Regions from separate parts of the Methylophaga sp. UBA2513 genome, predicted to be linked through region 2. Evidence: riboswitches for the same ligand, from Rfam matches in the RefSeq annotation. Region 2 holds a riboswitch; the other holds the start of a gene.
What was found. A riboswitch is a leader RNA that binds a small molecule or an ion and turns the genes downstream of it on or off. The one in region 2 is predicted to bind thiamine pyrophosphate.
Positions count from the first base shown of each region.

Region 1 (15,724 bases), on a different contig from region 2:
ATGTGTTGTGACATCTGGATTGTCGATAATAGCAATACAGGCATTCAGAATTTCTGTGAGGTTGTGAGGCGGAATATTGGTTGCCATACCCACCGCAATACCAGAAGAACCGTTGACCAGAAGTGCTGGAATTTTTGTTGGTAGTACCGCAGGCTCTGACTCTGACTCATCATAGTTGGGAACAAAGTCAACAGTTTCTTTTTCAAGATCGGCCAGCATTTCATGAGCAATTTTTGCCATGCGTACTTCGGTGTAACGCATCGCTGCCGGAGGGTCACCATCCACTGAACCAAAGTTACCTTGCCCATCGACCAGCATGTATCGCATGGAAAATGGCTGAGCCATACGTACCATGGTGTCATAAACAGCCGTATCACCATGAGGGTGATATTTACCGATAACATCACCGACAATACGGGCAGACTTTTTATATGGGCTGTTCCAGCTATTACCTAGCTCTCTCATCGCGTAGAGAACACGACGATGAACAGGTTTTAATCCATCACGAACATCCGGTAGCGCACGTCCCACGATAACGCTCATCGCGTAGTCAAGGTACGACTGCTTCATCTCGGTTTCGATACCTATCGAATCCAGTTCTAAGGCAATTTCACTCATTTATTGACCGTCCAAATAAAGCATAAGGCTACAAATGCTGTTGCTCAGTATGATTATTCTGAACACATTTGTAGCGTAGCCAGTTCTACATAGTATGGTTTACCAACCAGCTTCAGAAGAGGAAACCAGTCGAAAGAATTCCAGCCACAACGTTGAGAAAAACACCAACTTCTTCGTCGTGCTCTGGAAAACACACTCACGCCAGAATCCGGGTAAACGTGTCTAAACCACCAAACCTCTTATCCTACCACTAAAGCCTATATCCTGCACGCTAAAGTCAAGATGCTACCTAGCATCTACTTTTGAAAAATATGCGCTTAAATCCTGCTCTAAAGTCGTTAGAAGTTCTTCGGTTCCTTGTTTCCAGCCAGTAACAACATGACTCGGGGTGGCTTGTTCAATGTCGACATCCACGCGTAACCCTGTCTGAAATAACAATTTTTCCGGGTTGTCGGCAGGTGACATAAAGAACTGCATTTCAATGACTGATTGTGGAGAATAGGCAGGACGTTTTTCGCCGTAAAAAGCCGTGACCGCGGCATCCATCACAAAATCCGCGGGTATAGAATCATCTGTAACCACATGACTGAATTGACCACTTTTTTGTAACCAGCGTTTAACGATATTGGTGAACATCACCTCAGGGTCAACCAGAAACTGATGAGGCTCAATAGCTTTATATTCATTTTCACCGATTCGAAAGATTAAGGTTTTACTTCTGAAATGAGGTACAACACGGACTGGCTTCAGCAGTAATACACGCTCTGCTGGGAAGTCAGAGGCTATATCTGTGCGGTCTACGTCCAGTGCATAATATCGCGGTGTCATGTCGACATCTTTTTCTTCACCACCCCAGCTAAAGCACGAGCTTAAAAACAGTGATGACAACATAATAAAAAAAGAAAAAATCAATCGTGAGTGTAAAGTCAACATACTTCCTTTTGGGTTAATTTGTTGTGTCATTAAAAACCGGGCAATGACTGCCGATATAATAGACGCTAATCACCTTTTCGCTCAATGAGATTATTATGGAAAAGCTAAAAGCTAAAATCAGAGATGTTAATGACTTTCCTTCACCAGGCATCGTGTTCAAAGACATCACCCCTCTGGTACAGGACCCCATCTTGTTGAGAGAATGTGTAGCAGCATTAATTCAACCATACAAGGGAAAGGCGATAACCGCTGTCGCAGGAATGGAAGCAAGAGGCTTTATTTTTGGTTCATTAGCAGCATGGGAATTGGGTGTTGGATTTATTCCACTGCGTAAGCCAGGTAAATTACCTTACGATGTTCAACGTATCGACTATGATCTTGAATATGGTTCAGCTGCTCTGGAAGCACATATCGACGCAATTAAAGCTGGCGATAAAATACTAGTCATAGATGATGTCCTGGCCACAGGGGGTACGGCACGAGCCAGCTGTGAACTTATACAAAACTTAGGGGGCGAGGTGGTTGCCTGTGCCTTTGTCATGGAGCTTGGTTTTTTGCATGGTCGTGATGTCCTAGCCCCATACCCTATCCACACTCTAATAAGCTATTAAGATTATGTTGAAACTCTTTATCGCCGCACTCTTAGTCTCGTCACCTTTATTTGCTGAAGAATTTCAGGCCCCCGTTACCGATACAAATTGGCAAGTCATTGAATCACCGCTTGAGTGTTCATTAATGCAAACCATTCCCAGTTTTGGCAAAGCCGGTTTTTATAGACGAAATGGACAACCATTACAACTGACGTTTGATACCGATAATCAACCTGCTGAAAATAGTCATGTGTCATTTGAAATGTCTGCAGCGCCGTGGCAGAACACTGAGGAGTTTGACACTTTAAAGCGTATACCCACCTCTTCAGGACAAAGACAATTCCAAATCGAAGGGCCCCTGGCACAACAAGCACTGGTAAAAATGCAGGATGGCCGATTTCCTATCATTCGTTACCGTTCTCAAGCATACGCTGATGAGATCACTGTAAAGTTATCCACTATTAAGTTCAGTGACTCATTACCAGCGTTTCAGCAGTGCTTAAACAACCTCTACCCAGATAGTTTTTCTGACATCAGAAAACTGACTGTTTATTTTGAGTCGGAAAGGACCAATTTAGACAAAGCTTCTCTTCAAGCACTCACTCGTGTAGCAGAGTACGTAAAAGTGGATGACAGTGTCAGTCAAATCACTATCACCAGTCACACTGACAGTTTTGGTCGCAAACGTTTAAATGTCCCACTTTCAGAGGCAAGAGCAAAAACCATACGAGACTTTTTTGTCGGCCAATATGAGATACCGGCAGAAAAAATTATCATGCGGTCGTTTGTCGATCATGATCCCGCAGCTACGAATAAAACCGCTAAAGGGCGTGCTTACAATCGTCGCGCTGAAATCGAATTAATCCGGTGAAAGGCTTTTCGGCGAAGCCAATTAGTGTCACCATTACATTCCGTTTAATCGTGCTCCAGTGAGCTAAAGGAAGAGAATGAATCACGAAGCAGTCATGGCACTGTCAGTCATTGGAATTATCGCCATTGTATGTCAATGGCTAGCTTGGTGGATAAAACTGCCTGCCATCGTCCTGTTACTGATCGCGGGTATTGTTCTGGGACCTGTGACAGGTTGGTTGGATCCCGAGGCATTATTCGGTGACCTGCTCTTCCCTACTGTCTCACTTGCTGTTGCTGTCATCCTGTTCGAAGGAAGCCTGACCCTCAAATTTGAAGAAATTCGAGGACTTCAAAAAGTCGTCCGCAATATTTTGACGCTGGGTGTGATGATCACCTGGTCTGCCATCGCCATCGCGACCCATCTTTTATTAGATTTCCCCTGGGCTCTGGCTATTTTATTCGGTGCCATTATGGTCGTAACAGGTCCCACTGTTATCGTCCCTATGCTCAGGACTGTGCGTCCCAATGCCAAAATCTCTAATATTTTACGTTGGGAAGGTATTGTTATCGATCCATTAGGTGCAATTCTGGCCGTTTTAGTATTTGAAGTACTCTTATCTATCCAGCTTCAGGGGCATGCCGAAGTCGGACATACTCTCTATATGTTTGCCAAAACGATTGTAGTCGGACTCAGCATTGGTGCTATCGCTGGTTACAGTTTTGGCTTGTTATTACGCCGTCATCTATTACCTGAGTATCTGCATAATGTGGCAGCACTGGCACTGGTATTTGGTACCTTTGCTGTGTCCAACGAAATCTCTGAAGAATCAGGCTTGCTGACGGTTACCGTGCTGGGTATCTGGTTAGCCAATATGAAAAATGTTCAGGTAGAAAATATCTTAGACTTCAAAGAAGATCTGAGTATTTTCCTGATTTCTGGCTTATTTATTCTGCTGGCTGCACGCCTTAATCTGGACTCATTCACTCAATTGGGTCTGGGCGCGGTTATTTTATTTTTATTTATTCAGTTTGTTGTGCGTCCCGTCAAAGTGTTTGTCTGTTCCATCGGCTCAGACTTAACTTGGCAAGAGAAAGCGATGATTAGCTGGATTGGACCTCGTGGTATTGTAGCTGCAGCCGTTACGGCATTATTTGCTCTGCGTTTACAAGATATCGGTTACGAAAAAGCCGACCTGTTAGTACCCTTATCGTTTGCCATCATTATCGGTACAGTTCTGGTGCAAGGTGCCACAGCTAAATTTATTGCAAAACGTCTCGGTGTGGCAGAGCCAGAAGATAGTGGTTTCCTGATTGTGGGTGCCAACTCTGTCGCGCGTGTGGTGGCACAGGCACTCAATGATAACGGCTTCAGAACTCGTCTTACTGATGGTAGCTGGAGTAATGTCAAAGAGGCTCGAATGAAAGGCATGGATACTTACTACGGTAATGCCGTTTCTGAGCATGCCGATCGTCACTTGGATCTGATAGGTCTTGGCCAGATACTCGCACTGACACCACAAAGTGAACTCAACGCTTTAGCCTGTATGCGTTATAAGTCAGAATTCGGCAGCAACCGCGTTTACTTTCTATCAACAGATAAAGAAAAAGATAAGGAACGCAGTGTTGTTAAATCACGAAAAGCAATAAGTCATGACTCTCATGTCTTGTTTGGCAGTGAAATCACCTATGCCAAAATGGCCAGCCTGATTTCCCAAGGTGCCAAAATCAAACAAACTAAATTAACTGAAAACTTCAGTTTCGCTGATTACTTGCGTGAGCATGGTCGTCGTGTGACACCGTTATTTGCCTTCAATCCTCGGAAACGTCTGCGCTTTTTCACCGCAGCAGAATCATTACAGCCTGAAATGGGTTGGACTATTGTGGCCTTAGTGCAAGATGAAACTGATCTGACGCCAGCAGAAATGAGTGCACCAGAAGTGGATGGAAGTCTTGATGAAAATCGTTTACCAACATAACAAAAGAATTCAGCTTTCAGGCCGATATATCAACTAGGAACACTGAGTTGAAGTAAGGGTAAAGTTATACCATGGCTGAAGACAATAACGACATTCTTGAAGAAGAAACAGAGACACCTCCCGCATCAGACGACACACCTGAGCGAGAGGTGGATCCTGAAGATAACGATACAGCCAAAGCCAACAGCAAAGATAAGCCATTGTTATTTGGCTTATCAAAATCACTGTTAATAAAAATAGGGATCGGTGTAGCTGCCCTCTTGCTTATCACAGGCTTAGCCCTATTTTTTCTGATGGATTCTTCAGATACAGAGGAAGAAGCAGAACCTATTTTGCTGGATGCTCCCACGGATTCAGACAATGAAGATACGGATAACCTCTCATCAGCAGATGAACAAAGCGCTGTCTTACCTGAAGTGGATACCAGTCTAGAAGATGACGAAGAAGAAGGCGTGGTCTTACCGACAGTAGTAAAAAAACAAACGGATGAAAATGGCAACGTCATCCCAACAGAAAACCTTATTGATCCCATGCCTGGTAATGAGACCGCTTTGAACGAGAATACTGCTTCAAGCGAAATGGCCAACCAGCAAAATAATGAAGCGGACACATTACCATCCATCACAACGGATTCCACAGACCCCAATATTGACGGTAGTTCACCAGACAAATTGCTGAAAGAAGTGATGGCATTACAACAACAGCTCAATAAGCAGCAGTCGACTAATCAAGAACTGATCAGGCAGATACAAGAGTTATCAAATGAAAATAAATCGCTGAAAAATGAAGATCTAACAGCAAGCAATTATGTGGCACCGGCGGCACCTTCATTCACAGATAATAATGAAGCTCAGTCAGATAACGATAAACCTATTCAGTACCAGGACTATCGTTATAGCCAGCAACACAAACTCAATATAGGGCCACAATGGGGTGAGGTTAACCCCAATCTAGACAAGTGATGATTATTGCCACATTGCTAACAATTGCTGGGTCACGTGTTGATAGTCATTTGCTTTTGTGATGGCTGTAATCATGGCCACTGAGTCTACCCCAGTTTTTCTGAGCTGCTCAGCTCTTTCAACATTAATACCACCTATCGCCACGACGGGATATTGCCCTTTCAATAAATCTACCCACTGCTGCAGACGCTCAATACCCTGTGGCGAGAATGGCATTTGTTTGCTGGTCGTTTCATAGATGGGACCTAAAGCAATATAACTTGGATTCACCGCCAGCGCTCTGGCAAGCTCCCAATATGAATGGGTAGAGACACCTAATCTCAAACCAGCCTCTGATATCTGCTTTATATTCGCATCATGCAGGTCTTCCTGACCAAGGTGAACACCATAAGCGCCAGCTTCAATCGCCATTTCCCAATGATCGTTGACGAAAAAATGTACAGGTTTGTTTGCTACCGTACTCATGGCTGAGTGCAGATGCTGCTGTATTAAGTCTTGATCAGCCTCTTTCACTCTTAACTGTATCGTTTTGATACCTTCATCAACCAGCTTTTTAACCCAATCAGCACTCTCCACGACCGGATAAATACCAAGTTCAGGACAAGTTGGAAATTCCAATGTTTGACCAATCAACTCAGGCTGATAACACAATTTGGGAAAATCAACTAACGCGATATCTTGCTGGCTATGATGAATAAGCTGATATGGCCCCGCCTTGTGTGAAAGCCTTATGCCACGTGTGACATAGGCTTTAGCTAATACCATAGCATCTCGTATATCTTGTCCTGATGCCAAATGTGAAGCCAGTGATGATGCTAAAACGCATCCTGTTCCTCTTACCTGAACAGTTGTTTTTTCGTTATAGAGATAAAAATCAGCTAATGTAGAAGAAACGAAATCTATGGCCAAAGCATTGTCGCTATGCCCACCTTTAACTAAACAGACACCAACACCTTGTTGACGCAGTAGTTGTGCCCCCGTCTCCACAGTGATATCAGGCTTTGTGAGCGCATAGAGCTCAGGTAAGTTGGGGGTCACCACCGTCACCAGAGGCAAAATCTCTTTATAGATGTAATTTTTGACATCCTCCGGTACAGTCATGCCACCACTGGTACTCCCAAGTACGGGATCAAAAATAACCGGACCGTTAAATTTATTCAGAATATCTTTGACACATTCTGCCATCGCAATATGTGGAATCAGACCTATCTTTATCGCTTTAATATCAAAGTCTGCCTGACAATTTTCAAACTGTGCCTTCACTTTAGCAGGACTGACTAGGCCAAACTCTGTTAATCCTTCTGCACTTTGCTCTGTTAAGCCAGTAATTAAAGAGAGTGGATGACAACCATGATTCTGAACCGTCATGATATCTGCCGACATGCCAGCACAACCTTGGGGATCCAATCCTCCAATCAGTAAAACAGCCGGTTTTTGATTCTGTGTGGCGTCCACGTATTACCTCATGTCAATAATTCTTTAGAGCGCGCTTTGAAATAAGCACGCTGTATTGCTGGCATCACCTTATTTGCCGGCCGATACTTAGGCATGTTGTTGCCAAATGGGCTGATCTAAGGTGGGTGTGCTAGGTTTGGCATTGTCGCGTTTAGGCATAACACCGGCTTCATAAGCCAAACGACCGGCATTGATGGCATCAGCAAAGGCATGAGCCATTGTCTCTGGCTCAAGCGCTTCTGCAATCGCTGTATTTAACAGAATGCCATCGTAGCCTAGCTCCAGAGCTTGAACCGCGTCAGAAGGTTTACCAATGCCCGCATCAACTAATAAAGTCATTTCTGGCAAACGTTCACGTAATGTCTTTAAGGCATAAGGATTGAGTAATCCCTGACCGGTACCAATGGGTGCTCCCCAAGGCATTAATACTTCACACCCCAACTCTGCCAGTTTCTGACATAACACCAGATCATCTGTGCAGTATGGAAACACCTTAAATCCATCTTCGATTAATATTTTAGTGGCTTCAACCAAAGCAAATGGATCCGGTTGCAAATTATAGCTATCGCCCAACACTTCAAGCTTAACCCAGTCGGTATCAAATAACTCTCTGGCCATATGTGCCGTATTAACCGCTTCTTTGACGCTATAACAACCAGCTGTATTAGGCAAAAGATGGCAGTTGAGCTGCTCAATCATTTGCCAGAACTGATCCCCACTTTGTTTATCAGCAGAGGTTTGTCGTCGTAATGACACTGTAATGACTTCCGCCTGAGATGCTTTAATGGCATCGATCATCACCTTAGGTGAGGGATATAACGCCGTGCCAATAAATAATCGGCTACTGAGTGTTTGTCCATAGACTTGCCAATCAGATGCTTTCATCTCAACCTCCACTTATTGGAGACACAATATCAATACGATCTCCATCATGAATCACTACATCCTGCCAACGAGATTTAGGTAGCAGTTCATCATTAATAACAATCACAAAACGGCCCTGCACTTGTTGACCTTCAACAAACTGTGCCACGGTGTGTTCTGCATCAATATCCAGTAACTCACCATTGAATTGAATCTGTACGATTACATTAGATGTCATACAACGCTCCAAATTGTATTTGCCCACTCTGCCCTGCTAACAAATGACATAAATCATCAATAACGGCCGGCGCAAACAAATAGCCATGTCGATAAAAACCATTGATAACGTAACCCCAGTCGGTTCGTCTTATCGTGGGAAGATTATCGGGAAGGCCAGGTCGACAATGTGCAGCCATTTCCAGAATGCGTGCTTCAGCAAAGCCTTTATGCAAGCTGTACAAGGCCGACATTAACTCCAAACCACTTCTGACGGTTAGCTGAGAGCGATCATCACTTTCTATCACAGTGGCACCCAGTACATACTCGTTATTTGGACGTGGCGCCAAGTAAAACGGATAACGTGGATGCATCAATCGTATCGCGTGTTTGAAGTTCACTTCAGGCGCTGATACACGAATCACTTCGCCTCGCACACTACGTAATTCGGCTAAATTTGCTTTACCGCCATTGCCGCGACAGTCCAACACCACATCAAAGCTTTCTGCTGAACACTGCAGATAACGTTGTGTGAGCTTTTCGATCTCGGTCGAATTCAACTCACCGATCTCATCTGTTATCACCCAATTAGCATGCAACTCAAGGAACGAAGTCAATTGCTGATAAAGCTGGCGATTATCAATGCATGATTCTTTTTCAAACCACATGGCTTGATCGAAGCGTTCAGCTAATTCTGGCTCGCGTAAACTCAGTGCCGCTTTATCCAGCTGAACATAATCACTGTCTGCCAGCACATGTTTGGCCCGTCTATCAAACCGTTCCATTTCGGCTTTATCACCCTGATGTGCTACGACTAAAGTGCCTTCATTCTGATAAAACACCGGGGCTTCTAACTCGCTGAGCCATTTAGGCCATAGCTGATAAGAACGCATACCAATCGTTTTCACTAAGGGTTCAGCTGTCACCGCTTCAGTTAATGGTGCAACCATCGAAGCGGCGACAAAACCAGCACTATCGCTACCGGTTTTGTCGTCTTTCGATAACAATGTCACTTGATAGCCTGCCCGAATCAGACGCCAAGCTGTCAGGCGTCCGATCAGGCCACTACCGATGATGAGATAATGGCTCATCAAACCTGGCGATAAATTTTGCTGCCGCCTTCCTTGAATTCCTGAGATTTCTCAGCAAAGGCCGCTTTCACATCATGTGAAATTTTCATTGAACAAAACTTCGGACCACACATTGAACAAAAGTGAGCCACTTTTGCTTTAGGTTGTGGCAAAGTCTCATCGTGATATTCACGTGCTGTATCCGGGTCCAAACCAAGATTAAATTGATCTTCCCAACGGAATTCAAAACGGGCTTTTGATATCGCGTCATCACGGATTTGTGCACCCGGGTGACCTTTACCTAAATCCGCTGCATGGGCTGCAATTTTGTAGGTAATGATGCCGGTTTTGACGTCATCTTTATTTGGCAGACCGAGATGCTCTTTTGGCGTGACATAACACAACATCGCCGTGCCAAACCAGCCAATCATCGCTGCGCCGATACCAGAAGTAATATGGTCATAACCTGGTGCGATATCGGTCACCAATGGACCCAAGGTGTAGAACGGTGCTTCATGACACCACTCCAATTGCAGATCCATATTTTCTTTGATCTTATGCATAGGTACATGGCCTGGACCTTCGATCATGACTTGCACATCATGTTTCCAGGCAATTGTGGTTAATTCACCTAAGGTTTTTAATTCCGCCAGCTGGGCTTCATCATTCGCATCAGCTTGAGAACCAGGACGTAAACCATCCCCTAATGAAAATGACACGTCATAGGCTTTCATGATTTCGCAGATATCTTCGAAATGCGTGTAGAGGAAGCTCTCCTCATGATGCGCCAGACACCATGCTGCCATAATCGAACCACCGCGTGAAACGATGCCGGTTGTGCGATTCACGGTCAGTGGGATATGTGCCAAACGCACACCCGCATGAATCGTGAAATAATCGACGCCCTGCTCAGCTTGTTCAATCAAAGTATCTCTGAACACTTCCCAAGTCAGATCTTCAGCCACACCATTAACCTTTTCCAGTGCTTGGTAAATTGGCACAGTTCCTACTGGCACAGGTGAGTTACGAATGATCCACTCACGGGTTTGATGGATATGTTTACCTGTCGATAAATCCATAATGGTGTCACCACCCCAGCGGGTGCTCCATACCATTTTTTCGACTTCTTCCTCAATTGAGGAGGTAGTCGCTGAGTTACCAATATTGGCATTTATTTTTACCAGGAAGTTACGGCCGATGATCATCGGTTCGGTTTCCGGATGATTAATATTGGCTGGGATAATGGCGCGACCTTCTGCCACTTCTTTACGCACAAACTCTGCCGTAATGTAGTGTTCCATATTCTCAGGTAACTCACCACGCTGGGCTAACGCTTCACGGCCCATACTCTCACGAATGGCAATGTATTCCATTTCTGGTGTGATAATACCTTGGCGTGCGTAGTGCATTTGACTGACGTTTTTACCGGCTTTCGCTTTGCGTGGTAAGCGACGGTGATCGAATAATGGAATATCAAAGTCCTGAGCATCTTGCTCACGTGTGTAGGCTGAACTGAACTCGGCTAATTGTTCAGTATCATCACGCTCATCAATCCACGTTTGGCGAATGAGTGGCAATCCTTTTTCAATATCAATGCTTGCTTTGGGATCGGTGTATAAACCTGATGTGTCATATACGACAACAGGCTCGTTGGGAATAGCCGCCAATTCAGGATTGGCATTTGGTGTATCAGTCAAATGAATCTGACGAAATGGCACGAGCAAGTCGTCACGACTACCTTTGATGTAAAACTTCTCACTCCCCGCTAAAGGCTCAGTCGTAATGCCGCTACGGTCTTTAATGTTAATAACTTTATTGGATTGTGTAGACACGTCTCTTCCCCTAAATGAAAACCACGACGGGGAAGATGAGATCGTTGCGCGAAAGCGAACAAGAAAACAGACACCAATCGAAAATGGATCTCGAGTGCAAAACAGGTGTCCTGCTTGTTTCCTACGGAGGTTCTAGCCTCTTCAGGTTCAACGGGTTTCATCTCAGCCTTTCCGGATTATTCCGGTCGGGCACCCCGACAAGTGCTTCGCATGGTAAATCAAAAAGGATTTTTTACACAAGCCTCATCTGGCACAATGGTCTACTATTTTTTCTCCAAACACGCAGGCAGCATCAGGTTCATGGCCAATAAAAAAGACGACTCTGAAGAAGATGAATTTGCATTATTCCGAGAGGAAATGCGCGATGCCACCCGTATACGCCAAAACCGTCTGATTCATAACAAACCGAAACCGGCTGCTAAAGCCATTCGCCAAAAAATCATGGATGATGAATATCAGGGAGAAACCTTCTCAGATATGTTTTCTCCAGAGACGGTTGGTAATGAAGAATATCTTGAATACCGTGGTCCAGGAATTCAGCACAAACTGTTCGGCAAGTTACGTAATGGCAAAGTCCACATTGAAGCCGAATTAGACTTACACGGTATGACCATTGCGAAAGCGGAACCATCACTATCCGAGTTTCTGGAGTTTTGTCAGCAACAACAAATCCGCTGTGTACGCATCATCCACGGAAAAGGTTGGGGTTCGCGTGATAATAAACCCGTCTTAAAAAGCAAACTGAACCATTGGCTACGCCAAAGCGAGATTGTGCTTGCGTTCTGTAGTGCGACTGTCGACGATGGCGGCACGGGCGCGTTGTATGTTCTTCTGAAAAGGTTGTTTCAAGAATAAGTAAGCTAATAAGCCATACACAACAAAGGCATGAAAAATGGATTCATTGAGTACAGGCATCGGAAAAGTAGCACTTAGAACGGCTCTAGACAAAGTAATAAAAACTTATAGAAACAATAAGTTTGATAAATTAATTAAACGATTAGAGACAGGTGAAATAAATTTAACTGATCATGAACTCCAATCAGACGATTTTATTGCTTGTTTCATTAAAACCATTGATGCTATTGATAAAGCTATTTCAAAAGAAAAGGTAGCTATTTTAGAGAACTTGTTTATTAATGGCATCGAAACTCAAGTAATTCGAAATACACCCACGTTGTATGAAGAGACTCTTACTATCATTTCTGACTTATCTATTCGCGAAATAGAAATCCTATTCATTCTAAGTGAAGAGCTAAGCATCGAAGAAGCTCAAGAAGAATCAACCATTGTTCTTGAGCGTAATCAAAAAGCAAAAAAACGTATATGCCAACGCTATAATATTTCTGCTGTTTATACAGCGGCTTTGCTGCATCGACTAGAAAGAACAGGCTTGATTGTTGATGGCAATTTTATTGATGGTCCTGAGTATTTTATGTCTCCTCTCTACCAAGAAATCAAAAAATTAATCCACTATAAAATCTGGCAAAGTTAAATAAATCATCTTTATTTATCTGACTGACTGGAAACAACAAAACAAGGCTGCTTGTTCTGCTTAAGAAACTGGCATAGTTTTTTTGCCTCAGGCTTAGCTGCAAAATTACCCAGTTGTAGACGATAAAAATCTGGCTTAACAGTATCTTCAACGGGTTCGGTAATGGTGGTTTGGTATGTTTGCCCTCTCAAAGCAGCTTTGTTTGTTAGTTGGGCCAAGGCGATATTAACCTGTTCTCTAGACTTAAATGCCCCTACCTGCACACGATAAACAGTCACTGCTTGCGGTTTGTCATCAGACACCTTTTGTTCGGCTTTAACTTTATGAGTCTTTTCGGGCTTTTCGGTTGTGAGCGTCGTTAATTTGTCAGGCGCTGTTTGAACAGTAGATCGTGCCATTACTTCTGCCGTTGGCTGAACGACCTTAATGTCAGATTTTTCTGTGATTTCAGGTAATCCCGGTGGCGCATCGTTAATCGAATGATTGTCACGGTTAGTTAACATCAAAGCATTGGCTTTTTCGATCTGGCTAGCACTTAACTCATCTTTCAGTTGTGCCTGTTTCACAATAGCCTGAGGATGATTTTGTTGACTGGCCAGACTGAACCAGGAATAGGCAGCAACGTTATCCTGCCTGACACCATCGCCACTGAGTAGCATTTCACCCAGTTGGTATTGCGCATGAGCATCGCCTTTTCTGGCGGCTTTTTCAAACCATTGAAAGGCTTGTTCTTTTTGCTGTTTTATGACTGTTTTTGAGGTTTGTTTGTCTCTGAATGCCGCCGTCAACATATCTGCTTTGGCTAGCTCTTCAACCGTTAATCGGTTTCGTATTGCTAGTCGATCAATGGAGGCTTGTTTATGTTTCTTTTCACTGGCTAAGGTTAACCAGGAATAGGCAGCGGCATTGTCTTGTTTCACTCCCTGACCGTTTAATAACATAATGCCTAACATCCATTGCGCCTCAGCGATATTCTGCTCTGCCGCTTTATGCCATGCTTGATAAGCAGTATGAAAATCTCTGTTTTTATATGCCGCAATGCCATCCTGAACGTCGTCTGCAAAAGCAACGCCAGTATAAAACGCAAGTAGCAACAATACGCCAGAAATTGACCATCGTGTTCTTTGCAGAGATGTTTTCATTGTGATGTGAACCTTCTCAACGGGCTGCTGAATATGAGGGATAGCGTAAAGACTTTTTCAACTAGTGAGAAGACGTTATTATTCTGACAATCCATCCGAGCAGTGAAACGATGACACCTGAACAACTACAGCAGTACCTGTATCAACACATTCCTTTATCAGCAGCCATGCAGGTTTCTGTCACAACCTTGGCAGATGACCATGTCACACTCCAAGCCCCCCTGACGCCCAATGTTAACTACCATGAAACCGTATTCGGTGGCAGTGCCTCAACATTAGCCATCTTATCTGCATGGTCACTATTAAATACACGACTCCATAACGCCGGTCTGGACTGCACAGTAGTCATTCAACGAAACTCGATGGAATATGAAAAGCCAATAACGGGCGAGTTTACTGCGACTGCGTACATACCCCTCACTGAAAACTGGGAAAAGTTTTTACGTACTTTTGCACGAATGGGAAAAGCACGAATTACTGTGGTATCGACACTAAGACTTGAGACTGACCGTGTGGGTTTGTTTCAGGGTGAATTTGTGGCTCTGCAACGCTAACCATTAACACCATTTACGAATAGATCCAGTACAATCGTCGATTTTTTATTCTCTATAATAAACAGAACTCATCATGGCTGACGCAAGACCGATTGGTATATTTGACTCTGGTATCGGCGGCTTGCCTATTGCCAAACAGATTAGAGAACGCATGCCTAACGAGCATCTCATCTATTTGGCTGATACGCTGCATGCACCCTACGGTGAAAAAAGCGAAGCCTACATCCTCGAGCGTTCCGTCACGATTACCGAAGAGTTACTCAGTCGGCAAGTCAAGGCCATTGTAGTCGCTTGTAATACGGCGACACTGGTCAGTATTAAAACACTACGGGAACGTTATTCATTGCCGTTTATCGGCGTGGAGCCAGGGTTACGCCCAGCTGCAATGAATACAAAAACGGGCGTCATCGGTGTGTTAGCCACGGCAAAAACACTCACCAGTCAGTCATTCCATGATTTAGCTAAGCGCGTCGCAATGGGTGCTCGGATTGAAATTCAACCCTGCCCTGATCTGGTGATTTTAGTAGAAACATTAGCGTTAAGTTACCAGGACACATACAACACCATTCAACGTTATATACAGCCATTACTGGATAAAGGTGCCGATACACTCATCCTTGGTTGTACGCATTTCACTCATCTCAAAGCCGTTATACAACAGGTTGCCGGACGGAATATCACCATCATCAGCACGGAAGAGGCTGTCGCCCGTGAGGTCGATAGACGATTAACCATGGAGAATCTTCACGCTGAAGCATCTGATCTGGGCACGGTACTGATGTTAAGTAATAGCCATAAAACAGGTTTTGAAAAACAAGTGACAACGTTGTGGGGGCAAGCGGATATACAACTTTTTTAAAGGCTACAATTCATTCTGCAGATAATGTTAAGTCAGTGAAGACGTGATCAGCTGCTTGTCTCATAAACCCATCTTCTCTAAAGTTATCTACAAAACAAGCATTTAGCGTAACATCCTCATAAAGCCAATAGATATAGCCACTTTGTTCTACTCGACGACGCCAATTATATCGACACTGCACCCATCCCTCTTCCAATGCTGAAATCAGCCTGGGTGCAGACTGTGCTGTTTTATATGCCAATGTCCGCTCAGTCAGAGAAAAATGAAAGCGGTCAATATAAAAATCCTCAGTGTCTAAATGAAACTGAA
Region 1 covers NZ_DDNT01000021.1:166,487-182,210, reverse strand. The annotation lists gene gyrA (DNA gyrase subunit A) at 1-618, opposite strand, end outside; gene B3V56_RS13380 (ABC transporter) at 904-1,581, opposite strand; gene B3V56_RS13375 (adenine phosphoribosyltransferase) at 1,641-2,162, shown strand; gene B3V56_RS13370 (flagellar protein MotY) at 2,167-3,012, shown strand; gene B3V56_RS13365 (cation:proton antiporter) at 3,089-4,969, shown strand; gene B3V56_RS13360 (hypothetical protein) at 5,041-5,931, shown strand; gene thiE (thiamine phosphate synthase) at 5,935-7,386, opposite strand; gene B3V56_RS13350 (thiazole synthase) at 7,474-8,271, opposite strand; gene thiS (sulfur carrier protein ThiS) at 8,273-8,488, opposite strand; gene B3V56_RS13340 (FAD-dependent oxidoreductase) at 8,478-9,557, opposite strand; gene thiC (phosphomethylpyrimidine synthase ThiC) at 9,557-11,368, opposite strand; TPP riboswitch at 11,470-11,575, opposite strand; gene B3V56_RS13330 (Smr/MutS family protein) at 11,669-12,223, shown strand; gene B3V56_RS13325 (hypothetical protein) at 12,261-12,860, shown strand; gene B3V56_RS13320 (SPOR domain-containing protein) at 12,872-14,002, opposite strand; gene B3V56_RS13315 (YiiD C-terminal domain-containing protein) at 14,113-14,556, shown strand; gene murI (glutamate racemase) at 14,630-15,415, shown strand; gene B3V56_RS13305 (hypothetical protein) at 15,426-15,724, opposite strand, start outside.
Region 1: another riboswitch for thiamine pyrophosphate. It lies ahead of thiC (phosphomethylpyrimidine synthase ThiC); the one in region 2 lies ahead of B3V56_RS01700 (TonB-dependent receptor).

Region 2 (15,724 bases):
AAATGATCCTATCAATCGTTGTCAAAATCAGCATTGTTTCAGGATGTCTCAGACAGATTGGAAACAAAAGGCTGATTCATGGTTAAGTCGATTAACGAACGCTTCATTTGTGGAGACGTCGGGGCTTCAGTTCTTACCTGAACTGACTTTTATACGAGTGAAGCATGGTGGTGAAAGAACAGTATATTCTTTAATTCGTAATCGTTACCACAGTAATGTGGCCTTTCTTTTTGGTGAGTCATTACGCTATAAGCCTGAAAAAGACAGTCTAACGGTCTATCCTGGTATTGCTGGTAGTTATCCTAATTTTATCTTTGATATTGAAACAGATGAATTGGAAGTCTTTGAGAAATCGTTAATGGAAGCGAAATCTGAAGAAGCATTTGATGCCTTAGTTCAGAATTGGGGTGTGCGTAGAACACATCCAAAGTTTTGGCAAATCTTTCATGATTTCACTCAATGGCAACGAGAGCAAAATCCAATTGATGCCGGTGTGTTCGATGCAAACCGCTATGAGAATCTGTAAATAAGATCTTAGTGACGTTTCAAATAGTTTTTTGACAGACTAAATAATAAAACTTTAAGTTGTGTTGTGCGAGTCAACCTTGGTCGACTCAAAATGTTGTCATCATTTTGAGCCATTAATGTGTTTAATGTTTCTATTCCTCCTAAAGTCATTGCTCTGATTTCCCAGCCCAATCGTCCCTGAATAGCATTACCAAGCTCAATACCTTCATTCATGGTATTCATAGTTTGTTGAAATAGGTGACGAAGCAGGGGAGCTAATTTCCGGCTATTTGTGGAAGTAATGTCATCCTCAGTCAGTCCTGCTTCGACAAGCATTTGTTGAGGAAGATATATTCTGTCGTTCTCTGCTTTATCTTGCAGAATATCCTGATAAAAATTAACTAGCTGCAAAGATGTGCAAATTGCATCAGATTCACTCAACTGCTGTTGAGTGGGCTGACCATTCAAATGCAGTAATAAACGACCAACTGGGTTAGCAGAGCGTTGACAGTAATCCAGAACATCATCCATCGTTTGATAGCGTTTTTTGACAACGTCCTGCATAAAAGCTGACAGTAAGTCATTAAATAAATAGATGGGTAACTGAAACTTCGTGATGACATCATCAAGCGCGATAAAGATTGGATCATTGCCGGTATATTTTCTGTGATCTATTGCAGTCAGATTTGTGCGATAGCTTTGTAGATTCGCTATCCGTTCAGCTTTGGTGAGATGGCCTTCATCAGCAAAATCATCTGCAGTGCGTGCAAAAGCATAAATAACAGCAATGGGGTTTCTTAGGCGCTTGGGAAGCAAAACTGAGGCGACCGGGAAATTCTCGTAGTGAGACTTTGCAAGTGTTAAGCAAAAATCATACGCTGCAACCAAGTCTTTATTCGATGCCATAACGTGAGAGTTAAATCCAGTTCAGGATTTCTTCCGGTTTATAAACCGTGCCTTTGGCCTGCCAGCTTTCAGGTCGATCAGTACTTTTTAAGTAGCCATAATGGGCGATGAGCGTGTCCATATTCACAACATTGCCTGCCTCAATATCGCGCTGAGCATCACCGATATATAAACAGTTTTCAGGCTTAACCTTAGCTACATTACATGCAAATAGCATCGGATCTGGGTGAGGTTTGCTATGGGCTGTGGTATCTCCACTGACAATACAACTTGCCCGCCCACTTAGGCTTAATGCTTGCATCAAAGGGTCGGTGAGAAATGCAGGTTTGTTAGTAATCACTCCCCATTTTGAACCTGTCTTTTCGATCGTTTGAATAACGTTATCCATGCCATTAAAGAGCTTGGATTCACGAGTGATATGCAAACGATACAGTTCAATAAATCGTGCTTGTATTGACTGATATTCAGGAGCGTCAGGTGTTAGGCCAAAAGCTAGCTTAATCAGTCCTGGACTTCCATCACTCGCGACTGGACGGATGGTTTCCAATGAAAGCGAGAGGGCTTGATGTTCAGCTAGTACCTGATTAAGTGCATAAGCTAAATCTGGGGCGGTATCGACCAGCGTGCCATCCAGGTCAAAAAACACAGCATCGTATTTTGGCATATTAGATTTTTTTGCAGTGGATGAGGTAATTGACCTTTACGTCGCTGCCAAGACTAAACTGTCGAGTCAGAGGATTGTAATTCATTCCAGTGATATCTTTGGTCTTGAGCCCAGCTTGTCGGCACCAAGCAGATAATTCAGCTGGGCGAATAAAGCGTTTGTAGTCATGTGTGCCTTTCGGCAACATTTTCATAACGTATTCAGCTCCTAATACCGCCAGAAGATAGGCTTTAGGGTGACGGTTTAATGTCGAAAAGAAGACATCACCACCGGGTTTCACCATATCGGCACATGCTTGAATAATAGAGGCTGGATCTGGGACATGCTCCAGCATTTCAAGACAGGTGACGACATCATAATGTTCAGGCTGCTGGCTAGCCATTTCTTCAGCTGTGATATGTTGATAGTTAACGGTCAGCCCGGCTTCCAATGCATGGAGTTTGGCGATATTCAACGGCATCTCACCCATGTCGATACCGGTCACATTGGCCCCACTTTTTGCCAGAGCTTCAGAAAGGATGCCGCCACCGCAGCCCACATCGATAACATTGGCATCTGACAATGTTGTTCGTTTTGCAATGTAAGCTAAACGAATTGGATTCAGATCATGCAACGGTTTTGATTGACCTTCCAGGTCCCACCAACTTGATGCTAAAGCATCAAATTTTGCTACTTCATTTAAGTCGACATTTGCTTGAGTTTGGCTCATTGACTCTGTGATCCTATTTTGATTGCCCATTGTTGGGCGTCTTGAATAACTTTTGTTTCATTCAATGTCAGAAGTTGGCGTGAGTTTAATAATTGTTTACCAGCCACCCAGACATCAGTGACTTTATCACGGCTGCTGGCATACACCAGCTGAGATACCACATCATAAACCGGCTGTGTTTCGATATCTGATAACTGAACAGCAACGATATCAGCTTGTTTGCCTACTTCGAGTGAGCCAATTTCTTGCTCCATTCCCAATGATTTTGCTGCATTTATCGTCGCCATTTCTAAGGCCGCGTGTGCTGGTACGGCTGCTGCATCACCCGCCACGGCTTTAGCCAATAAAGCGGTTTGTCGCATTTCTGCAAACATATCCAGATCATTGTTAGATGCTGCACCATCTGTTCCAATAGTGACATTGATGTCATTTTTATGCAGCTCAGCTACCGGACAAAATCCACTAGCCAATTTTAAATTTGATTCAGGGCAATGAGCGATGTGAACACCCGCTTCAGCGCACCACTTTATTTCATCGGAGGTTAGCTGTGTCATATGAACAGCAAGCAGCCTTGGAGAAAGTAGTCCGATGTGTTGCAAACGCTCGAGCGGCCTTACGCCATATTCCTTCAAACTGTGGGCAACTTCATCGGCAGTCTCATGAATATGCATACTGATGGGCATATCCATTTCTTCGGCATTGGTAATGATCTGTTCCAGAGTTTTGTTTGCCACAGTGTAAGGCGCATGCGGCGAATAAATGGTGTTGATTCGAGGGTGGTGACGATAGTGATCGTGTAGTTGATGCCCCTTATGCAAATATTCTTCTACTGAGCTGGCCCAGTTTGTAGGAAACTCAATGACAACAATGCCCAGACTGGCGCGAATACCTGATTTATCCACGATTCTAGCCGTAGCATCGGGGAAAAAATACATATCATTAAAATAGGTCGTGCCTCCACGTATCATCTCCGCGATGGCGAGTGCACTACCTGCTTCAACAAAGGCATCACTGACAAAGGCATTTTCTGCCGGCCAGATATGCTCATTGAGCCAGGTCATCAACGGTAAGTCGTCCGCTAAGCCTCTAAACAATGACATGGGTGTATGCGCATGGTTATTGATTAAACCGGGAATCAAACAATGCTCACTGAGATCATGGATAACATTTGCAGAATAAAGCTGTTTTGCCTGTTCTTGTGGCAGAAGCGCTACAATACGTGCATCCTTGACAATGATGGCGTGGTTTTCTAACACGGTTTGGTCTTTTGTTACTGGAACTACCCAGCGTGCATTGATGATCAGATCGACATTTTCCATAGACTTCGATTATACCGTTGAGCTGAATGAAAACCTATTCTAAACATTTATCATGACAAACTAATCACAACAAAGATTCATCAAGCATGACAGGAGCTTGTTTTGACCAGATTATTACAGACAATTGAACCCATCTTATGGCGTGATGAACAACTCCATTTGCTTGATCAGCGTGTATTACCCCATACCGAGAACTGGTTGACTTACCATGATTCTGATGCCGTGGCAGAAGCCATTAAATTAATGGTGGTGCGGGGAGCGCCGGCTATTGGTGTCACTGCGGCTTATGCTGTGGTATTAGCGGCAAGAGAAGCCTGGTTCAGTGCAGGTGAAAACTGGCAAGAAGCTGTGGAACCAGCACTAAAAAGACTGGCAAGCTCAAGGCCGACGGCGGTGAACTTATCTTGGGCGATTGAGCGTATGAAACAAGCCTGCGCTACATTGTCTAAATATGAATCACCTGAACCAGTTTTGTTGGCGCTGGCCGATCGCATACACCAAGAAGACATTAAAGCAAATAGAACCATGGGGCAGTATGGTGCTGATTTGCTGGATAATGACAGTATCGTGTTAACGCACTGTAATGCGGGGGCTCTTGCCACGGCGGGTTTTGGCACAGCATTAGGCGTTATTCGTCAGGGCTTCCTGGATGGCAAAATTGAGCATGTCTATGTCGATGAAACTCGGCCATGGTTGCAAGGTAGTCGGTTAACGGCATGGGAGCTCATGCAAGAAGGCATTCCGATGACCTTGCAAGCTGATGTGGCTGCTGGCGCATTGATGGCTAGTGGCCGCTTGGACTGGGTTATTGTCGGTGCTGATAGGATTGCTTCAAATGGTGATACAGCCAATAAAATCGGTACATATTCGTTAGCTGTTTTAGCGAAATATCATGGTGTGAAAGTGATGGTGGTCGCCCCGACGACAACAATTGACTGGTCGCTCGAAAACGGTAACCTGATTCCGATTGAACAACGCATGAGTTCTGAAGTCTCAGAAATAGGTGGGCATGCCATTGCGCCGGTAGAGGTGCCTGTTTCGAATCCGGCATTTGATGTCACGCCAGCATCGTTAATTGATGCCATTGTGACGGAAGAGGGCGTGGTCAGTAATCCATCAAAAGAAAAAATGCAGCAACTAAAAAAGGAGGACAAATAATGACGCAAACAGCACTAGTGACAGGAAGTAACCGCGGGATTGGATTGGAACTCTGCCGTCAGCTTAAAGAAAAAGGGATGCATGTTATTGCAACCTGCCGCAAAGCTTCATCTGAATTAAACGCCTTAAATGTCGAAGTCATTGAGGATGTGGAAGTGAGTCAGCCCAAAAGCTTGGCTAAACTGGCTGAGTCATTAGGAAGTAGAAAAATAGATTGGCTAATCAATAATGCTGGTATTGCCGGTGGGATTGGGCTCGGACAAATCGATGAAGAGGCGATTGATGACTTTGTCAGAATGTATCGTGTGAATAGTCTTGGCCCCTTACTGACCACACAAGCACTACTTAAGCATTTGGGACAAGGGAGTAAAGTCGGCATTATTACTAGTCGTATGGGCTCGATTGATGATAATGATTCAGGCGGAAGTTATGCCTACCGCATGTCTAAATCAGCCGTGAACGCTGCCGGGAAATCTCTGTCGATTGACTTGAAACCCAAGGGCATTGCTGTAGCTATTTTACATCCAGGCTGGGTACGTACCGATATGACCGGCCATGGTGGTTTGATTGATCCCGATGAATCAGCAGCAGGTCTAATCCAACGTATGGAAGAATTATCACTCGAAACCAGTGGCACCTTCTGGCACACGAATGGTGAAATATTGCCTTGGTAAAGTTGTGTTGTTAGATGTATTTCTACCCTGAACTGAGCCGACAGCAGCAAGCGAGTCTGCCGGAGTTACTTGCGCCGGCAGTCGCCTTGGAAGCACAATTTCCTGATAGTACCCATCAGTTGTGGCAGTGTGACACCGCGGATGGCAAGATGATCTTAAAGGTCTGCCATCAGCAACGAGTGCAAGACTCCATGTTTTGGCTGGGAATAAACCATCTGTTTCAGCTCGATTTTCCAAACTCTTTAGGGCGCACGCAATCTATCAGTCAGTTTCTGCAACGCGAGGGCTGGTTTGCCGTTCCTGAGGTGGTAGCTGAACAGGCTGGGCATTATGTCTTGGTTCGTTATCTTGAAGGTGTGGATCTGAGTGCAAATCAGATCGATAACACTACTGTAACTCAGCTTGCCCATCACTGGGGCAAATTACATCAACACCTATCTACAAAATGGGGCAGCATTGAAAAGCCCATATTTAGTGCAAATGATTGGCCTATAAGGCTGGAACAGACCATTCAGTTATTATCAGATCGCAATGGTATTCCGATCCCAGCTGACATACTAAAAATGAGTTATGGACAATGTCGAACACTGTCACCAGAGCAGTTTGTGCCGATCATGCCAGACTTTCGCTGGGATCAACTGCGTCAGTGTGATGATGGGACCATAGCCGTCTTGGATTTAGATGCCTTTGTCAGAGCGCCGCGTGAACTCGAGTGGGTGTTACTGGAATATTTACTCAGCCCACAACATGCCAAGCTTTTTGTCGAAATATACACACAGTATCAACCCATTCCTGACCTTTCAGCTTGTCGTCTGAGTTACCGCGTATTGTTATTTTTGATGAATGTTTTGGGTGAGTGCAATCTGTACCAATGGTTAGAGCAGCCACCGTTGTTTGATTTATTTAGCGATAATGTTAGCTAAATAAATCATGCAGTTCTTCGAGTGCCAGCCCATTCAAGCTTTCCAGCTTTAATACGGCGGCATCATAGTGTGGTAAGTGATAATTGGCTGCTGAAGGTACAACAACAGTACGGATGCCTGCGCCTATTGCGGCCGTCATACCCGTGACAGAGTCTTCAAATGCGAGGGTGTGATCAGCTTTTGCGTTGATGCGCTGTAGCGCTAGTTGATAAATGGCGGGATGGGGTTTGCCCTGTTCAACATCATCATCGGCGACATAATTATCAAAAAATGCCGTGATATCTAGCCGCTCTAATACGACGGGAACGAGACGTGCCGGAGCGTTAGTGGCCAGACCAATTTTTAGTCGGTGTTGTTTGAGTTCTTCCAGCAAGTTATGTACACCGGGTAGAGCCTGACCTTTGGTAGCGGTTAATGAGGCAACTTCATCGATCACATCATTTTCGACTTGTTCCATTGAATCCTGACTTAGCGACAAGCCTGCATGTTCAAGCCAGAACTCAGTGGCTTCACGCGTCGTCATGCCCATTGTTTTGGCAGACAGTGCATCGGTGATTTCAACACCTATGGCTGAAAATACACGTCTCTCAGCTTGTTTCCAAAAGGGCTCTGAGTCAATCAGCAGCCCATCCATATCAAAAATAACCGCTTGCATTTAGTGAGTCTGAGCTAGTGGATGTTGACGATATAGCTTGATCCAGTTGGCGAAACCAACGGTAGCAAGCACAGTGTAGATTGAGAACAAGACAACCGTTGCATAATAACCCGTCTGGTAATACAACACGACGGAAGCAGCATCAATAATGATCCAATAAAACCAGTTTTGCAGGACTTTTCTGGCCATCAACCAGGTATTCATCACAGAAAATACGGTGATGCCAGCATCCAGGTACGGACGCTGTGATGCTTGGTTGATATCCAGGTAATAAGCTACTAAAAAGCTAATCACGACGCCTGCTACGATGAATTGTAAATTGGCATTCAATGACCAGCTATGAATGACTAACTCATCATTGTTTTGCTGATGTTGTCGCCATAAAACGAAGCCATAAATCGCCATACCCATGTAATAGAAGTTGAGCAGGGCTTGCATGGGAAGCTGACCCTCCCAAAATAACACGGTGTAGATGAGTGTACTGATAAACGCCATTGGCCAGCACCACTGTGATTCACGCGCCGCCAGAATGACATAAGCCATACCGAGTAATGCGGCGGTCACTTCCCAAGCGGATAAGGCCAGCAGACCATTGATTGCGGCATCTATCATCAGAGAACTCGTTTAATCTTCTACGTGGTAACGATCGTTTCCGATCATTTTCAACACAAACACACTGTGCGGTAATTGTTCAAACACCGCTTCAATTTCACTATCCATGGCATCCATCACATCACGGTATTCACCAAAGATTTGTGTGCTTAGGTTATTCCGTGAAATATTTAGTTTTGGGTTATCTTCCAGCTTTTTGATGAAAGCCAGAATCGGTTCGACAAATTGTTCAGTCAGAGGGTATAAACTGATATCAACTGAGACGCGCATATCTTCTTCCTTAAGTAGTAAAAAAGAGGGCTTTAAAGCCCTCTTTAGATATTAATAGTCGTAACTTAATGTTAAGCCAACAACACGTGGATCACCGTATTGAGTGTAGGTGTGATCGGCATAACCATCTTTAGGATCATTGCCGAAATAAAAACCTCGAGTGTAGTAGTCTTTATCGAACAAATTGCGTCCCCATAATGTGACTTTCCAGTTCTCTTTTTGATATTGTAAGCTGGCGTTATAAATGACATATGAGCTTGATTTGGAGTCGTGGCTATTGGAGTAATAAAACTCATCTTTGCCTTCCATTCCCGCCCGTAGAGTCCAGTTAGTAGCTAACTGAATATCCGTACCTAGACTAAATTGATATTTTGGCGCATGAGCCATCTGGCGACCTTCAGGATTATAGCTACCTAAATCTGGATTATCGTATTCATCAAACACAGCTCTTAATAGGCCTAAAGAAGCGAAGATGCCCACTCTGTCATTAACCTGCCAGTCTGCATCTGCCTCAATGCCCATATTTCTGCCTCTAGCAGCATTGGCAATTGAGTCTTCAAATTCACCCCCACCAACAAACACAGAACTCTTCACTTGAGCATCACGACGGAGTGAATAAAAGGCTGAAACATTAGTAATCAGGTCACCTTCTAGCCAATAAGATTTCAAACCGGCTTCAAGGCTCCACATATATTCGGCATCGAATTTAAGCTGGTTTGTAGGCAGACTATCATTATTATTCACGCCACCCGACTTGTAGCCTCTAGATAAAGAGGTATAAACCATATGGTCGCTATTAATCTCATAATTCAGGCCTAATTTGCCGCCAAATAAATTATCGCTACTGTGAAGGTCAATCGCATTAGTGTCTTTATAGTCCGCTTCAAAATGTTCGATACGTAATCCACTTATAAAAGTCAGTTTGTCTGTTAGATGAGTGTCTAACTGACCAAATAAGGCTGTATTTTTGGTTTCATATTCATTTTTAAGTAAACCTGTATAGTCTGAGACTAAGTGCAAATCTTCATCTTGTGACAGAAAATAGGCGCCGATCGCCCAGTCTGTTGAATTATTAAAGATGCGACCATCTTCATTAGAAAGCGCTTTTAACTCAACAGAATAATTCTCACGCTTACGATTAAAATCCTCTGTCGCAGTAAATACACCAGGATCATACGCTGGGTTAGCCCAGTCCCCATCGTAACTATAAGTAACATCTGAGTTTACGTAAGTTAGATTACTTTGCAGCTGTACTTTACTGTTAGCGCGATAATCAGTTTTGAGTGAAATAGCGTTCGTGTTTTGAGTATCTTTACCGGGTTGATCTGAAATACTGTTGCGACTGTTATCAAGAGTAAACGCGTCATAACCATTATCAATACTGAGATGCAGGAAGTTCAAATCAAATGTGAGATTATCTGTCGCTAGCCATTTTAGGTGACCACGAGCCGTAACTTCATCCTGATTTTGTGTGTCATCTTTACCTAAATAATCATTGTCCATATAGCCATCTGACTGGTGGCTATAAATCGAAAAACGCCCTAACAGCGTATTGTCAATAAGTGGACCACCAACAGCAAGACCAACATTACGGGTGTTATATTCAGCGATACCTGTTTCAAAATGTAAGTCAAACTCATCAGTCGGCTCGGTACTTTGCATATTGATGACACCCGCTAATGCGTTTGTCCCAAACTTGGTACCTTGTGGCCCTCTGAGAATTTCTACGGACTCGATATCAAACAATGTGGCTGCACCACCTGTACGGCTGAAATCAATACCATCAATTAACAAACCAACAGAGGGATTTAATGGCGCCGAGAATTGACTACGCTCACCTATGCCGCGTATCTGAAAAAATTGTCCGCGTGAGGCGCCACTAGAGACATTAACATTAGGTGCGAGATTGAGCACATCTTCGATATGTTGAGCACCACGAGAATCAATAGTGTCTTTATTAATCGTGGTTAAACTCACCGGAGTGTCATGAGCATCGTTCGGACGAAAGTCAGCACTGACGATCATGGAGGGTAAGTCAGCAGGCGTCACTTCAGCCCATATCATGGGAGATGTCATAGCCGTTGTTATGGCTATAGCCAGTGTTTTTGCTTTCATGGTTATCCTTTTTTGAATCAAAAAGGACAGGGGAATAAATCGAGAGACACCAATTCGGTGTAGAGAAAGATCTATTTCAGCCTGTCCCTACGCCAGTATTAACTGGATCAGGTTCGTCGGGTCCGCTTTATGAGAAGCATCTCAGGCTTTCGCCACCCCGAGGCAAATTCACATCACAATTGCTGCTAGTGAGATAGCGTTATTTTAAAAGAGTGCGGCAATTATTACCAGCTTCAGTGGTATTTAATTCAAACGTTTCAAACTACTTCGGCACTCGGTACAAATCCGGAGTTTGCTGTTGATTCGTTGTGTCAACACTTTGCGTTGTTGATTATCAAAACACTGTGGACAATAAAAGCCGTTATCCCCTTCAAATTGATAACAACCCGTAGTTTTATCGATGATAGGCTGAGGCTCATCGTTCTGAGAGCCAGACAGAGTCTGACTGAGAGTGGATAATTCTTTGAACACTTCATCAATCAGATGGTGTTGAGAGGGAGGAAGCTCTGCTAGGGTTTGCTGAAGTAGCGATTTGATCTTTTCAATGGAGGCATTCACGGCTGTTATCTTTTTTAGTCTGTATCAGCATAGTTTAGAGAATGCAGCGCATACAAAAAAGGCATCCGAAGATGCCTTTTTTTTCACTTATTTTTCTAACTTAGTTTTCAAGTCAGCGAGTGTGGATTGATATAAACCCGTTACAGCTTTCTTGGCCGTATCGTCATCCAGCTCTTTGGGTGGGTGTCCATTACCGTGATAAGCGCGGAAAAACTTACCTAACCAAGTGACTTTTGAACCACCATCAGTCGCTTCAACACTGACCCATGATTTATATTTGCTCACAGGAAACGCTGGTACTTCATGCATTTCACCATGGTCATCAACTTCTCCAGCACTACTGATATCGGTAATTTGATACATAAAGCTCATTTTTTCATCATCATACTTTTTGAGCTTTTCAGAAATCGTGGCGCCACCTTTTAATGTGAGAGTGCGAGTCGCTCCTGGTGCATTACCACCCTCAGATTCTGTTGATTCAACAACGGGAATCCAGGCTTCTGCTTTACCGAAATCGTTGATGGCTTGCCAGACAGTCGCTGGGGCAGCATTGATGACAATGCTCTCTTCAACTTGGAGGCGAGGCGCACCGTGTGCAAACACAAGTGCAGGCAAAAACGCCAGTGAAACAACTATTAAATTTAACCATTTTTTCATTCTATTATCCTGATATTTCTCTTAAGTTATTTTGATTGCTGTTTTCAGCAAGGTGCTAAGTTAGCATGGTGTTTGCCTTGAGGGAATGTGAATTTATCCTTGATGGTTAATGGCTTTATCCACCGCTGCTCGATTGAGGTGTGAAGCAAAGAACTCGATAAAGGCGTACATATAGCTTCTAAGATAGCTGCCTTTGCGAATACCCATATGTGTAACGCTCGGTGGAAATAGATGTTTGGCATCCAATGCCTGAAGCGGGGAGTCTTTATCCGGATCAAATGCCATACTGGCGATAATGCCAATACCCATCTCCAGCTCGACATAGGTTTTAATCACATCTGCATCGGTAGCAGTGAAAATGACATTGGGATGAAGACCTTTTTCAATAAAAGCCTGATCCTGTTTGGCGCGACCGGTAAAACCCATCACATAAGTCAGAATTTCATATTGGGCGATATCTTCCAGTCGCAATTTTTTCACTGATAATAAGGGGTGTTCTGGCGGAACAACAACGCAACGATTCCATTCATAACATGGCAAAATAGCGAGCGACTCGAATTGAGCCAGGCCTTCCGTGGCTATTGCCAGATCAACCTTTCCGGTAGCCGCCATTTCACCTACCTCAGTCGGCGTGCCCTGCACCATGTTCAAATGTATATTCGGGTAGCGTTCAGAGAACTTTTTTATCGCACTAGGTAGGGCATAACGAGCTTGAGTATGTGTGGTGCCTATAGACAAGGTGCCAGATTGTTCTGTTTTACTGTCTGCCACTAACTGACGGATATTTTCCACATCCTGCAAAACGCGCTCTGCCATCTCGATAACTGATTGACCAATAGGCGTAATGCCAGTCAAGCGTTTGCCGTGACGCTCGAAGATTTGTAAACCCAGCTCCTCTTCCAACTGCTGCACCTGATTGCTGACACCGGGTTGTGATGCATGTAATGCATTCGCTGCTGACGAGATACTGAGGCCTCTACGTACAATTTCACGTACATACTTTAATTGCTGAATTTTCATCTATATATGTTTTTCTTATAAAGATAGTAAATAATATTCATTGATAGAATATTCTCCTTTGGTAAACTTGTCAGCATTTTCGTAACATACAAGGCGTAAAACAGATGGAATGGGGCTTTCTTCTTGCTGGACTGTTTGTCGGCATCATGGTCGGCATGACCGGTGTAGGAGGCGGGTCTTTAATGACGCCCATCCTCATTTTTATCTTTCATGTACAACCCGCTATTGCGGTTGGTACGGATTTATTATTTGCTGCTATCACCAAAGCGGGTGGTATTTGGTCTTATTGGCGACATGGGGTCGTAAAGTGGTATGTGGTCTGGCGCCTCGCTGCGGGGAGTATTCCGGCAACATTAGCTACTCTATGGTTTATGAATGCCACAGGGATGCATGATGGCAATCATAATGAATTGATTACTAAAGTGCTCGGTGTAGCACTGATCCTGACATCCAGTGCTTTATTATTAAAAGCACCTTTAGGAAGATTATTACGCTCCAAGGAAAACCACCCCGTTGTGAGTGTGCTTTACGATATTCGTGAAAACGAACTAAATAAAGCAATGATTACGGTCATAACAGGTGCGCTTTTAGGTGTCATGGTGACATTATCATCTGTAGGAGCTGGTGCGCTAGGTGCTGTCATTCTATTGTTTTTATATCCTCGTCTGAGAGGGGTAGAAATTGTCGCTACAGATATTGCTCATGCTGTGCCACTTACCTTTGTTGCAGGCCTCGGGCATTCAGCTGTTGGTACAGTAGACTGGACATTATTGATGTATTTATTAGCCGGCTCATTACCTGGCATTTTTATCGGCACCCATCTTGGGGTGCGTATTTCAGACCAGGTAATGCGTCCATTATTAGCGGTAATACTGGTATTGGTGGGCATAAAATGTCTGATATAACGTTGGTGGATTTGACCCTGTTTGGCTGTCCTATGCATTACATCAAAGCCCGTGAAGCATTAAAACACATTGACATAGAGGAATCGGTAGATTTGCTTGTCAATACGGGGGATGCGGTTGATGAAGTATTTAATAGTCTGTCTCAGGATGGACAGGAGTGTGCGATCACCTCTTCAGAGGGATTAACCACAACAATTCGTGTGAGAAGAAAACAATGAGTGAAATAAAACCGGCTTTAGCCGCCAAAATTGATGCTGTGATTGCAGTGTTAAAAGACATTGAGCAGAACTATTTGCCTGCAACGCTGGCGACCAGCTTTGGTGCAGAAGATATGGTTCTGATGGATTTAATCTGTAAGCATGCGCCAGGCATCGACATATTCACTCTGGATACTGGCCGTTTGCCCAAAGAAACCTATGAGCTCATGCAAACATTAAACAGCCACTACGATAAAAAAGTAGAGGTGTATTTCCCTAACACGGCGGATGTTGAGTCGTTTGTGACTCATAATGGACCAAACGCCTTTTACGATAGTGTCGAATTAAGAAAACAATGTTGTGGTATTAGAAAGGTCGTGCCGTTAAACAGAGCTCTATCTGGCAAAAAAGCCTGGATAACGGGTATGCGTCGTTCACAATCTGTAACACGATCAGAACTGCCTGTATCAGAGTGGGATGATGATCACGGATTACAAAAGTTTAGTCCATTGACCGATTGGTCGAATGGTAACGTTTGGGCGTATTTGAGAGCTTACGACGTGCCTTATAACAGCTTACACGATGAGGGGTACGCCAGTATTGGTTGTGCGCCTTGTACACGAGCCATCACCATGGGCGAAGATATTCGTGCCGGACGCTGGTGGTGGGAAGATCCTGAAAATAAAGAATGCGGCTTGCATGTCAAATCTAACTAACCGAGAAAGATAATGACTGAAAAACAATTAACACACTTAAAGCAATTGGAGGCTGAAAGCATCCATATTATGCGTGAGGTGGCAGCAGAGTTTGAGAATCCAGTAATGCTGTATTCGATTGGTAAAGACTCCGCCGTCATGTTGCACTTGGCTATGAAAGCTTTTGCGCCTGGTAAACCCCCATTTCCATTGATGCATATCGATACCACTTGGAAATTTAAGGAAATGATCAAGTTTCGTGATGAAAAGGCTAAAGAGCTGGGTCTCGAACTGATTGTACATACCAACCAAGAAGGCAAAGAAGCGGGTATCAACCCATTCGATCACCCTCGCTATACGGATATTATGAAAACCGATGCCTTGAAAGAGGCGTTGACGAAATACGGTTTTGATGCCGCTTTTGGTGGAGCACGTCGTGACGAAGAAAAATCGCGTGCAAAAGAACGTGTGTATTCCTTCCGTGATAAGAACCATCGCTGGGATCCAAAAGCACAGCGACCGGAACTCTGGAACATCTATAACAGTAAAGTGAATAAAGGCGAAAGCATCCGTGTCTTCCCATTATCCAACTGGACTGAGCTTGATATCTGGCAATACATTTATCTGGAACAGATTCCAATTGTGCCACTTTATTATGCAGCAGAACGTCCGGTTGTTGACTACAACGGCTTGACCATCATGGTCGATGACGATCGTATGCGTATACCTGAAGGCCAAGAGCCGCGCATGGAAAAAGTCCGTTTCCGTACCTTGGGTTGTTACCCACTAACAGGTGCCGTGAAATCGTCTGCAGATACTTTGCCTGAAATCATCCAGGAAATGTTGCTGACAACGACATCTGAACGTCAAGGCCGTGCTATCGATCACGATCAAGCGGGTTCTATGGAGAAGAAAAAACAAGAGGGTTACTTCTAGATGACTACTGAATCAAGTTCATATCAATCAGATAGCCTGATTGCCACAGACATCGAAGCGTATCTGAAGCAGCATGAAAATAAAGAGATGTTGCGATTTTTAACTTGCGGTAACGTGGACGATGGTAAAAGTACGCTGATAGGCCGCCTTCTGCATGACTCGAAAATGATCTACGAAGATCAATTGGAAGCCGTGACGCGTGACAGTGCCAAGTCTGGTACTACCGGCGAACAGGTTGACTTAG
Region 2 covers NZ_DDNT01000005.1:46,742-62,465, reverse strand. The annotation lists gene B3V56_RS01755 (fatty acid cis/trans isomerase) at 1-526, shown strand, start outside; gene hpnC (squalene synthase HpnC) at 535-1,413, opposite strand; gene B3V56_RS01745 (HAD family hydrolase) at 1,424-2,077, opposite strand; gene ubiG (bifunctional 2-polyprenyl-6-hydroxyphenol methylase/3-demethylubiquinol 3-O-methyltransferase UbiG) at 2,079-2,786, opposite strand; gene B3V56_RS01735 (TRZ/ATZ family hydrolase) at 2,783-4,105, opposite strand; gene mtnA (S-methyl-5-thioribose-1-phosphate isomerase) at 4,208-5,263, shown strand; gene B3V56_RS01725 (SDR family oxidoreductase) at 5,263-5,937, shown strand; gene B3V56_RS01720 (hypothetical protein) at 5,952-6,860, shown strand; gene B3V56_RS01715 (HAD family hydrolase) at 6,853-7,515, opposite strand; gene pnuC (nicotinamide riboside transporter PnuC) at 7,516-8,127, opposite strand; gene B3V56_RS01705 (YkoF family thiamine/hydroxymethylpyrimidine-binding protein) at 8,140-8,397, opposite strand; gene B3V56_RS01700 (TonB-dependent receptor) at 8,449-10,512, opposite strand; TPP riboswitch at 10,579-10,682, opposite strand; gene B3V56_RS01695 (hypothetical protein) at 10,756-11,070, opposite strand; gene B3V56_RS01690 (SRPBCC family protein) at 11,158-11,727, opposite strand; gene cysB (HTH-type transcriptional regulator CysB) at 11,821-12,747, opposite strand; gene B3V56_RS01680 (sulfite exporter TauE/SafE family protein) at 12,852-13,652, shown strand; gene B3V56_RS01675 (sulfurtransferase TusA family protein) at 13,640-13,870, shown strand; gene B3V56_RS01670 (phosphoadenylyl-sulfate reductase) at 13,867-14,565, shown strand; gene cysD (sulfate adenylyltransferase subunit CysD) at 14,578-15,480, shown strand; gene cysN (sulfate adenylyltransferase subunit CysN) at 15,481-15,724, shown strand, end outside.